Linked DNA regions of Prosthecobacter sp.. The protein of the gene in region 1 binds, or shares a complex with, the protein of each later gene. Links are inferred from orthologs where the notes say so. Each region holds a gene or a part of one and is shown in the gene's direction. Other genes may lie near its edges.

The links.
Region 2: the proteins of secY (region 1) and secA are in contact, whole or in part, in a crystal structure (PDB 3DIN), measured with the Thermotoga maritima proteins. The link is inferred for Prosthecobacter sp. from one-to-one orthologs. Residues at the interface, in WP_004081795.1 of Thermotoga maritima: Glu108, Gly109, Glu110, Glu111, Ala236, Glu237, Arg238, Arg239, Ile240, Thr241, Ile242, Gln243, Tyr244, Ala245, Arg246, Arg247, Val248, Thr249, Gly250, Arg251, Arg252, Val253, Tyr254, Gly256, Ala257, Ser258, Thr259, Tyr260, Leu261, Pro262; in WP_004082002.1 of Thermotoga maritima: Glu261, Ala262, Arg263, Lys300, Ala301, Arg302, Thr303, Ile304, Ile305, Leu323, Tyr324, Asp325, Pro326, Val329, Ser330, Tyr333, Ile336, Lys340, Phe345, Val349, Glu363, Phe364, Tyr374, Ser375, Gly376, Gly377, Glu393, Ile395, Thr482, Ser483.

Annotation. Positions count from the first base shown.
Region 1 is NZ_JAXMIH010000024.1:5,103-9,780, reverse strand. What follows is about bases 1-2,959. They hold secY (preprotein translocase subunit SecY), read left to right. Parts: upstream 1-708; coding sequence 709-2,211; downstream 2,212-2,959. Other genes in these bases: map (type I methionyl aminopeptidase), read left to right, coding at 2,229-2,959; rplO (50S ribosomal protein L15), read left to right, coding at 174-617; rpsE (30S ribosomal protein S5), read left to right, coding at 1-134. Outside these bases: more of map, read left to right, coding at 2,960-3,056; U1A53_RS23545 (efflux RND transporter periplasmic adaptor subunit), read left to right, coding at 3,095-4,276. UniProt on the Escherichia coli protein: The central subunit of the protein translocation channel SecYEG. Consists of two halves formed by TMs 1-5 and 6-10.
Region 2 is NZ_JAXMIH010000027.1:13,645-19,148, forward strand. The notes cover bases 1,129-4,913. They hold secA (preprotein translocase subunit SecA), read left to right. Parts: upstream 1,129-1,488; coding sequence 1,489-4,713; downstream 4,714-4,913. Other genes in these bases: U1A53_RS25135 (hypothetical protein), read left to right, coding at 1,147-1,404. Outside these bases: U1A53_RS25130 (hypothetical protein), read right to left, coding at 1-931; U1A53_RS25145 (hypothetical protein), read right to left, coding at 4,987-5,496. UniProt on the Escherichia coli protein: Required for protein export, interacts with the SecYEG preprotein conducting channel.

The DNA of each region.
Region 1 (4,678 bases):
TCGGCAAGTCCCTTGGTTCCAGCAATCACGCCAACGTCGTCAAGGCCACGCTCGCCGCCCTCAGCGCGCTGCGCCCTGCTGACGAAATCCTCCGTGCCCGTGGCAAGCAGATCAAAGAGCGCAAAGCCCTCTGATTCATTTTAGCTTTCAGCTTTTAACTTTTAGTTTTCATCATGCAACTCCAAGACGTTAAACCCCGCCCCGGTGCCAAAAAGCGCCGCAAACGCCTCGGCTGTGGCGAAAGCTCCGGCCACGGCAAAACCTGTGGCAAAGGCAACAAAGGTCAGATGGCCCGCGCAGGACGCGGCATCCGCCCCGGCTTTGAAGGTGGTCAGATGCCCATGCACCGCCGTCTTCCCAAGAAGGGTTTCAACAACAAGGCGTTCAAAGACGTCTTCGAAGTCGTGAATGTTGGCGAACTCAACGATGCCTTCCAGGACGGTGCCGTCATCAACGAAGCCGCTCTGCGTGAAATCGGGCTCGTCAGCCGCAACTGCGATGCCATCAAGATCCTCGGCACTGGCGATCTCGCCCGCAAACTCACCATCCAAGGCGCGCAAGTCAGCGCTGCGGCCCGTGAAAAGATTGAGAAAGCCGGCGGTTCCATCGCCGCCTGATTTTTTCTGACCCAACCGTTTTGATGGGCCGGTCTCCGCGCAGCAAGTGCTGTCAGGAACCAGGCCCATCTTCGCTTAGAGCCCCTCTCCCATGATCTCCGCCTTCGCCAACAGCTTCAAAGTCCCCGAACTTCGCTCGCGCATCCTCTTCACGCTGGCGATGATTGTCATCGTCCGTATCGGCACCTCCATCACGCTTCCGGGCGTCGATCCGACGGTGCTGAATGCCTGGATCGAAAACAAGGCGGGTGACAGTGCCTCCGGTGCCGCCCAGGTCGCCGCGCTGCTCAACATCTTCAGCGGTGGTGGCCTGCAAAACTGCGCCATCTTCGCCCTCGGCATCATGCCTTACATCAGTGCGAGCATCATGCTGCAGCTCCTCACCGCCGTGTGGCCGCCGCTCAGCAAACTGGCCCGCGAGGAGGGCGGTCGTCAGAAGATCACGCAGTACACCCGCATCGCCACCATTGTGCTCTGCGTCTTCCAGGCCACCCTGCTCGCGCAATCACTGGCCGATCCGCAGCAAAACTATCTGATGGCCGGCTTGCAGGATGCCATCGACAAACTAGGCGGGCGACCGCTCGTGCCCAATTACGGCATTGGCTTTGTCTTCACCTCCGTCATCACCATCACGGCCGGCACCATGCTCATGATGTGGCTCGGTGAGCAGATCACCGACCGCGGCATTGGCAACGGCGTCTCCATCCTCATCTGCGTCAACATTGTCTCCGACCTGCCTGGGGCCCTCATCCAGGTCTGGCAGACCTTCGTCGGCAGCGTGAAAGCCAGCCCGGCCAGCGCCTTCACTCTCGTGTTGCTCATGGGCTTCATGATTCTCGTCATCGCCGGTGTTATTGCGCTCACCCAGGCGACACGACGAATTGCCATCACTTACGCCAAACGCGTCGTCGGCCGCAAGGTCTATGGCGGCCAGACGCAGTATCTGCCGCTGAAGATCAATTATTCCGGCGTCATGCCGATCATTTTCGCGCAGGCGATCCTGCTGTTCCCTTCCACCATCCTGGCCTCCTTGTTCAAGGACGTGAACTGGATTCAGCGCATGGCCATCTTCATCAGCACCGGAACCACTTACTACGTCATCTCCGCCGCCCTGATTTTCTTCTTCAGCTACTTCTGGGTCGCCACCATGTTCCAGCCCACGCAGATTTCCGAAGATCTCAAAAAGAGCGGCGGCTACGTCCCTGGCATCCGTCCTGGCAAGCCCACCGCCGACTTCCTCGACTTCACCATGAGCCGCCTCACCTTTGCCGGGGCGATCTTCCTCACCGGTCTCTATGTGATGCCCGGCATCGTCAGCAGTTCCATGCAGATTTCGAGCTCCGCCGCCCAGTTCTTCGGCGGCACCAGCCTGCTGATTCTCGTTGGCGTCGTGCTGGATGTCATGCGTCAGGTCGAAACGCATCTCTTGCAGAGCCATTATGACGGCTTCCTCAAGAAAGGCCGCATCCGTGGCCGCGTGGACCGCGTCCAGCAGGGTGGCCGCACGATGGACTCCACCACCATTGTCTGGATGTGGGTCGGTCTTGCCATCATCGTGCTCTTCGGTGTGGTGTATAAACTGGCTCTGAAGTGAGTTTCATTGATCGCGTCATGGCCTTCGTCAAATCCGGGAACATTCCCATCCGCCACGGCGCTCAGCAGCAGAGCATTCGCAAGGCCTGCCAGGTCGCGCGTGATGTACTGATCAAAACCGCCGCCCAAGTCCACGCCGGTGCCACCACCGCCGAGATCGACCGCTTTGCCGCCGCTGAGATGAAGGCACGTGGTGCCACCAGCGCCTTCCTCGGCTACCGCCAGTTCCCTGGCAACATCTGCGTCTCCATCAACGAAGAAGTGGTACATGGCATCGGCGGCCCGCGCGTCATCCAGGACGGCGACGTCGTCAAAATCGACGTTGGAGTCTATTACGACGGCTGGGTGGGCGACAACGCTCTCACCGTTCCTGTGGGCAATGTCGCCAAGGAAACGCTCCACCTTCTCGCCGCCACCGAGGAATCGCTTCTCGTCGCCGTCAAATACGCTCGTGACGGCTGGATGCTGGGTGACCTCTGCCACAGCGTCGAACATCACGTCACCCAATACGGCTACAGTGTCGTCCGCGAGTTTGTCGGTCATGGTGTCGGCAGAAAGCTCCACGAGGAGCCCCAGGTGCCCAACTACGGCAAAAAAGGCGCGCGTCCGCGCCTCAAGGCCGGCATGACCCTCGCCATCGAGCCCATGATCAACATGGGCACCGACAAGACGCGCATCCTCGCCGACAAATGGACGGTGGTGACGACTGACCGCAAGCCTTCCGCACACTTCGAGCACGTCGTCCTCGTCACCGAAGACGAGCCGGAGATCCTCACCGCTCGTGACCGCATGTTCCCCAAGGGAACCGCCGATCTGACGCCTCGACCGGTGGCAGAACTGGGCTGATTTTTCAGACGTGGCGCTGGCAAAAAAGTCCGCTTTGCATGTCCTTTGCTGCTAGCGATTTCTCCGGCCTGCGTTTGTTTGAATCCCCCATGTCCGAAGCCAGGCCAAGTGCATTCTTTCGTTTCTTTGCGTTCATCCTCGTCACCGGAGGTGTGGTTGTGGGCGGCTGGATGTTTCTGAAGCAGCGTGATCAAACTTCTACCGCCAAACCTGCGGCGGTCGCCAAGGGTGCGGCCCCGGTTTTGACCGCCAAGGTTGCCAAGGAGAACTATGCGCTCGATCTCGATGCCATCGGCACGGTGCGGTCCTTTGAGTCCATCGACATCAGTTCGAACGTGACCGAGTCGGTGACACAGTTGTCCTTCAACGACGGGGACTTCGTCAAAAAGGGCACTCTGCTGGCCCTGCTGAGCGATTCCGAGGAGCAGGCGATGCTCGCATCTGCCAGGGCGACGCTCGCCGAGGAAGAGCGTGAGATCGAGCGTCTCAAAAATCTCGTCAAAGACGGCGCGGCACCCGAGGCACGGCTGGCGGAGCGCAAAACGCTCGCCGACATCGCGAAGCAAAAAATATTCGAGGCCGAGGCGAAGCTCACGGATCGCCGCATCACGGCGCCCTTCGACGGCTGGCTCGGTTTGCGGCGCATCAGTGTCGGCGCGCTGGTCACCCCCGGAACGGTCATTGCCTCGCTCGACAAGATGGACGTGGTGAAGATCGACTTCTCCGTGCCGGAAACCTATCTCGGCACCGTGAAGCCTGGAACATTGATCACCGCGCGCACGGATTCGGATCGCGAACGCAAATACGAGGGCAAAGTGTCGCACCTCGACTCACGCATCGACCCCGTGACGCGCTCCATCCCCACGCGTGCGGAGGTGGCAAATCCCGATCTCGCGCTCAAGCCCGGCATGCTCGTCATGGTGCGGCTCGTGGTAGAGCCGAAGATGTCGCTCTCCATTCCTGAACGCGCGCTGGTTCCCATCGGTGCCAAGGCTTACGTGTTCACGATCCTGGGTGACAAAGCGAAGCGCGTTGAGGTCAAAACCGGCCGCCGCAAGCCGGGCTTTGTCGAAATCACGAGCGGACTCAGTGAAGGGCAGTTGATCGTTGCCGATGGCATCGTCGGTTTGCAGGACGGGGCCGCTGTGAAGGCCGCCGGTGACTACGGCGGTCCTGTGGAGGCCTTCAACCCCGAACAACCCGACACGACGACTCCCTGACATGTGGCTCTCGGATACATCGGTGCGTCGCCCTGTGCTGGCGATGGTGATGAACCTCATCCTCATCGCCTTCGGCGTCGTGGCTTACACGCGTCTGCAAGTCCGTGAGTATCCCGACATCGAGCCGCCCATCGTGACGGTTGAAACTTATTATCGAGGTGCTTCCGCCAGCGTCGTCGAGCGTCGCATCACGCAGCGGCTCGAAGACCGCATCTCGCAGGTGGAGGCCATCAAAAACATCTCCTCCATCAGCGTTGACGGCAAATCCGAGATCACCGTCGAGTTCAATCTGGGCCGCGATCTCGATGCAGGGGCCAATGATATTCGAGAAGCCATCAGTCCGATCCTGCCGACGATGCCGGAGGAAGTGGAGCCGCCGAACGTCGGCAAAACCGAGCTCAG
Region 2 (5,504 bases), on another replicon or contig:
CGGCCTGTGCGGAGGCAAGCCGCATGTAAAAATCCCACAGCGGCGCATACCACGGCTTCGTAGGGCCGAGTTCCTCGACATCCATGCGTGTGAACACTGCGGCAGAGTCCGGCGCGGAATCGACTGACGCATCCGACTCGGATTCGATGCTTAAAATTGGCGGCAGTGACCTTGGAAGGCATTTCACACGCAGCAGCCTATCCATTTCTGCCGGGCGGTGGGAAATGTCATCGAGAGCCATCTCGAAATACTCGCGTGGATTGTTTTTGAGGTGCGCGGAGGCGGTCTTGGCATCTATGCCGGTGAGCGCGCAGTAGAGGGCCAGCGAGTAAGAATGCTCACTTTCGCTGAGATAACCCTGGCGCGACCACTTCCAGCCTGACATCTGGTGATCACCCCACTGCTGGAAATCGAAGACAGCATTGCAGGCGAAGATTCCGAAGCCCATGAAGCCGCAGGCCGTGTCCGTATGCAGTTCGTGATCCTGCCAGCCGCCAGGCGGATGACTGCGTGCTGCCATCTTCAGCAGGTAGTGGCACAATTCGTGGGCCAGTGTGGCGACCAGCGCACTGGGTTTGTCGAGTTGTGCGTTCGAGTAGCCGATGGTCACACCCTCCTCGGTCTTGATGTAGAGCCCAGCAGGTCCGTTGGAACTCCACTCGCCGTCGAGACTATGCCGCCGTGCCACATTCTGTTCGCTGCCATCGGGAAACTGCCCCAGACGGCAAGGCCAGTCAGACATGCCCATCAGTGTTTTTACCATTTCGAAGGTCTTTTCGGCAAACGCATGATCCCGCGTCGGCTGGATCGACGCAAAGTCACGCGGCAGGGCTAGCCGGGTTCCTCTTATCGCTGAGAGCCCGCCGAAGTTTTCCAGCAACCAGTGCCAAGTGTTAAAATGTCGCCGAACCGCTTCGTCGTCGAAATGCATGGTGGATTGTTGGCTTGCACTGCTTGTTTCGCAAGTCTTCCAACATTAGCGCCGCAGCTCTTATCACCCCTCGACAACTATGCCTTTCTAAAGGGTTTCGAAGACTGCCCGGCTTGTCCGTCAATCGTGTTTTGTTTGCCAAAAGTGGCGTGGAAGCGCTTGTCGGATCGTGCATTCTCGATTTCATCTGCACACTTTCACCGTTCGCCGCAGCCATGCCACTTTCCGATCCATACGCCTTCCAGCTCGCCGGTTTCAGCGAGGGTGATGTCGAGGAAATCCTCGCCGATCTTGACTACCTGCACCGCAACTGCCCGTGGACGCACCGGCGTGATCAAATCGAGCGCATGATCGTCGAATCACCGGTGATCCTGCTCGATTTCCTGCGCAGTGTGAAGCCGGAGGTGGTGAGCAACGCGATGATTCCGCGCCGGGTGAAGGAAGCGGTGCTGCGGCCGAAGGCTGCTGTTTGAGTTGTTGCGCCAGCGCCGACTTCCGCCACATTCGGCCTCCCCCAAGCCCGGCCGTTGTGCGCCGGTCGGCGTAATTCTTTTCTCATGTTCAACTGGATCATCAAAAAAATCATCGGTACCAAGAACCAGCGCACCGTGCGCAAGCTCATGCCCGCCGTGGCCGAGATCAACCGGCACGAGGAGCAACTGCAACAGGAGCCTGAGGACGCGCTGCGCGAGCGCACACAGAAGTGGCAGGCCCAGTTCCGCGCTTTCCACACTCCGCCGTTCCTCGGCGGCGTCAGCCTGCGCATCGCGGACGAAGCCGCTGTGGATGCCTGCCTGGAGCAGGTGGAGCAGTACTTCGCCGCGCTGAAGCAGCATTTCCAGGCCCTGGAAGACGACTACATCGCCCAGGGCCGCTGGCGCACAGCGGCCTTGGATGAAAAGAAGACGCGCATCGACCGCGCACGCGAGGCATGGAACGCGATCCAGCCGGACTTCGCCGCCATCGAGCAGAAGATGCTCAATGACATCCTGCCCGAAGCCTACGCCGTGGTGAAAAACGCCGCCCGCCGCATGTGTGGTAGCGAGATCGTCGTCTGCGACCAGCCGCTGGGCTGGAACATGATTCACTTCGATGTGCAGCTCGTCGGCGGTGTGGCCCTGCATCGCGGCATGATCGCTGAAATGGCGACTGGGGAAGGGAAGACGCTCGTCGGCACGCTGCCGGTGTACTTGAACGCGCTCACCGGCCGCGGTGTGCATGTCATCACGGTGAATGATTACCTCGCACGACGCGACAGCGAGTGGATGGGCAGCTTGTACAAGTTCCTCGGCCTCACGGTCGGTTGCATTCAGAACGACCAGCCCAGCCACATCCGTCGCGAGCAGTATCAGGCCGACATCACTTATGGAACGAACAGCGAGTTCGGATTCGACTACCTGCGCGACAACGGCATGGCCTCCAGCAAGGAGCAGCAGGTGCAGCGCGGTCATTACTTTGCCATCGTGGATGAAGTGGACTCCGTGCTCATCGACGAGGCGCGTACGCCGTTGATCATCAGCGGCCCGGTCATGGCGGCGGAGAGCAATCATCAGTACGAGCGCTACAAGCCGCTCGTGGATCAGCTCGTGCGCCGTCAGAACACGCTGTGCAATCGTCTCATCACCGAGGCCAAGGAAGCCGCCGCCGCCGGGGTGCTGGAGCAGGCTGGTTTGAAACTTTTCCAGGTCCACATGGGCCAGCCGAAGAACCGTGCGCTTGCCCGTTGCATGGAAGAGCCGGAACTCCGTCGTGCGATGGAGAAGGCCGAGCTCTCGCTCTACGCCGACACGCAGAAGGTCGAGTTCTTCAAGCTCAAGGAGGAGCTGTACTACTTCATTGAGGAAAAGAGCCACGACGCCGATCTCACCGAGATGGGGCGCAATTTCCTCAGCCCCGATGAGCCGGACGCCTTCGTGCTGCCGGACATTGCCACCGTGTATTCCGAGATCGACGGCGACACCTCGCTTTCCGAAGAAGCCCGTCAGCGCAAGAAGACCGAGATGCAGGACCGCCTCTCTCATCAAGGTCAGCGCATTCATCAGATCAGCCAGCTTCTGCGCGCCTTCTGCCTGTATGAGAAGGATGTCGAGTACGTCGTCGAGGAGAACAAAGTCATCATCGTCGATGCGCAGACTGGCCGCAAGATGGCCGGTCGCCGCTGGAGCGATGGTTTGCATCAGGCTGTGGAAGCCAAGGAAGGCGTGCAGATCGACGCCGAGACGCAGACGCTCGCCACCATCACGATTCAGAACTACTTCCGCCTCTACATGAAGCTCGGTGGCATGACCGGTACGGCGGAAACGGACGCCGCCGAGTTCCATGACATCTACAATCTCGACGTGCTCACCATCCCGACGAATCGTCCGGTGAAGCGCAAGGATCACAACGACAGCATCTACAAGACCCGCCGCGAAAAGTTCGCCGCCGTGATCGACCTGATCCGCGAATTGAACGCCAAGGGCCAGCCGATCCTCGTCGGCACCGCCAGTGTCGAGGCCTCCGAAATGGTCTCCCGCATGCTCAAGCTGCAAAAGATCACGCACAACGTGCTCAATGCGAAGTACCACCGCCAGGAGGCTGAAATCGTCGCCCGCGCCGGTCATCGCAGTGCTGTGACGATCTCCACCAACATGGCCGGTCGTGGTACCGACATCAAACTGGGCGAAGGCGTCTCTGATCTCGGCGGTTTGTTCGTTCTGGCGACGGAACGCCATGAATCACGTCGTGTGGACCGCCAGTTGCGCGGTCGTAGTGCGCGTCAGGGCGATCCAGGCGAGAGCAAATTCTTCCTCAGCTTTGAAGACGATCTCATGCGCAACTTCGGCGCCGCTGAGCGCATGACGAAGATGATGGAGCGCTTCGGCATGAAGGAAGGCGAGGAGTTGCAGCACCCCTGGCTCAATCGTAGCGTCGAAACCGCGCAGAAGCGCGTCGAGCAGCGCAACTACGTCTGGCGCAAGCGCGTCCTCGAATACGATGACGTGATGAACCAGCAGCGCGAGGTCGTCTATGAATGGCGCAACGACGTGCTCAACAGCAACGACACCCGCATCCTCATCAATGAGGCCGTGGAGAAGGGCATCACCGAGCGTCTCAGCGTCTTCGTGCCGAAGGATGCCAAGGACGACAGCGAGGCCGATTACGACAACCTGCTCCAGTGGGTGAACACCACGTTCCCGATCGGCCTGCGCGAGTTCGACGACGCCTTCAAGGCGCTCGACTTCGACGCCAAGTCCGCGTGGTTGAAGGAGAAGATCCTCAATGCCTACGGCGTGAAGGTCGGCAACGCCAACCCGACGGCCTTGCAGGAGATCGAGAAGATGATCCTCCTCAATGCCATCGACCGCCTGTGGCAGGAGCATCTGTATGCGCTCGATGCCTTGAAGGAAGGCGTCAGCCTGCGCACCTACGGCCAGAAAGACCCGCTCATCGAGTTCAAGCAGGAGGCCTTCACGATTTTCGCGGAGCTGATGAACAACATCAACGGCGAAGTCCTCGGCAACCTCTTCCGCAGCACCCAGCAGCTTGCCGCGTTTGAGCAGTTCCTCGCCCAGATGGCCGCCCAGCAGAGCGGCGAGTCCGCAGCGCCGCAGCGCCGCCAGGAAGACGAGGAGGGAGGGGAAGAAGCTCCGCCCAATCCCGGCCGCGACGGTCCCCGCCTCATCATTCCCAGCGCCGGCTCGAACAAGCCCAAGCCCGACCACAGCAAGGTCGGCCGCAACGACCCCTGCCCCTGCGGCAGCGGCAAGAAGTTCAAGCAGTGCTGCGGGCGGATTGCGTGATGGGTCTGCCATGAAGTGGACCGGACACTCCGTGTGCGGTCATCTCCAGGCGTGGGTGAAAACCACATCCGCCAGCAGCGGTCCCGGCCGAATGGGCGGCTCTCCCATTTCTCGCGGGGGCGATACCGGACGGCGGAGCGGACACCCCGCGCCGCGCGGGGTATTCCATGGACGGCGCGGGGTCGATACCATTCGGCGCGGCAGCCATACCCTTTCGTCCGGGGAAGACCCCTTTCCTCTGACCACTGCCGTCGTCACTCCGAGGTCTGCATGTCAACGGCGATACCATGGCACCGCCGATGGTCGGAGTGCAGTGGGTGGATGGGCCAGGGTCTCATCTATTTTTTGCAGGAAGCCGCGCACATAGGCGGCGGAGAGAACCTGGCGTGTCCGCCATTGGGGCAGGGGCACATGCAACCCCTGGCCTTGGGCTGCCTGCTCCAGCATGCCTCTGGTATAAGGGAGCTCTCTGACTTTGGTGCTAATATCTTCCTCCGCCACCTGCATGGACCCAGCCTTGGCTTGGTACTCGCAATCAATGATGTAATATGCATAAGCGCATTTCCCGCCGACAATGCGCCCTTTAAGACCCCCAAGGACCGCCATTGGCGGGTCTGTCGTTGTTGAGAGGGCGATGGCATCCCAATCTGCGACCACCTGCAGCGCACCATCCTTTTCACGAAACACCTGGGTGTTCGCATACGATTGGGCTGGGTTCTTGGTCTGCGTCGTGGCGGCACATGAGCATAACAGGAGTGCGAGGAAGGCGTGGACGTATTTCATAGGGTATG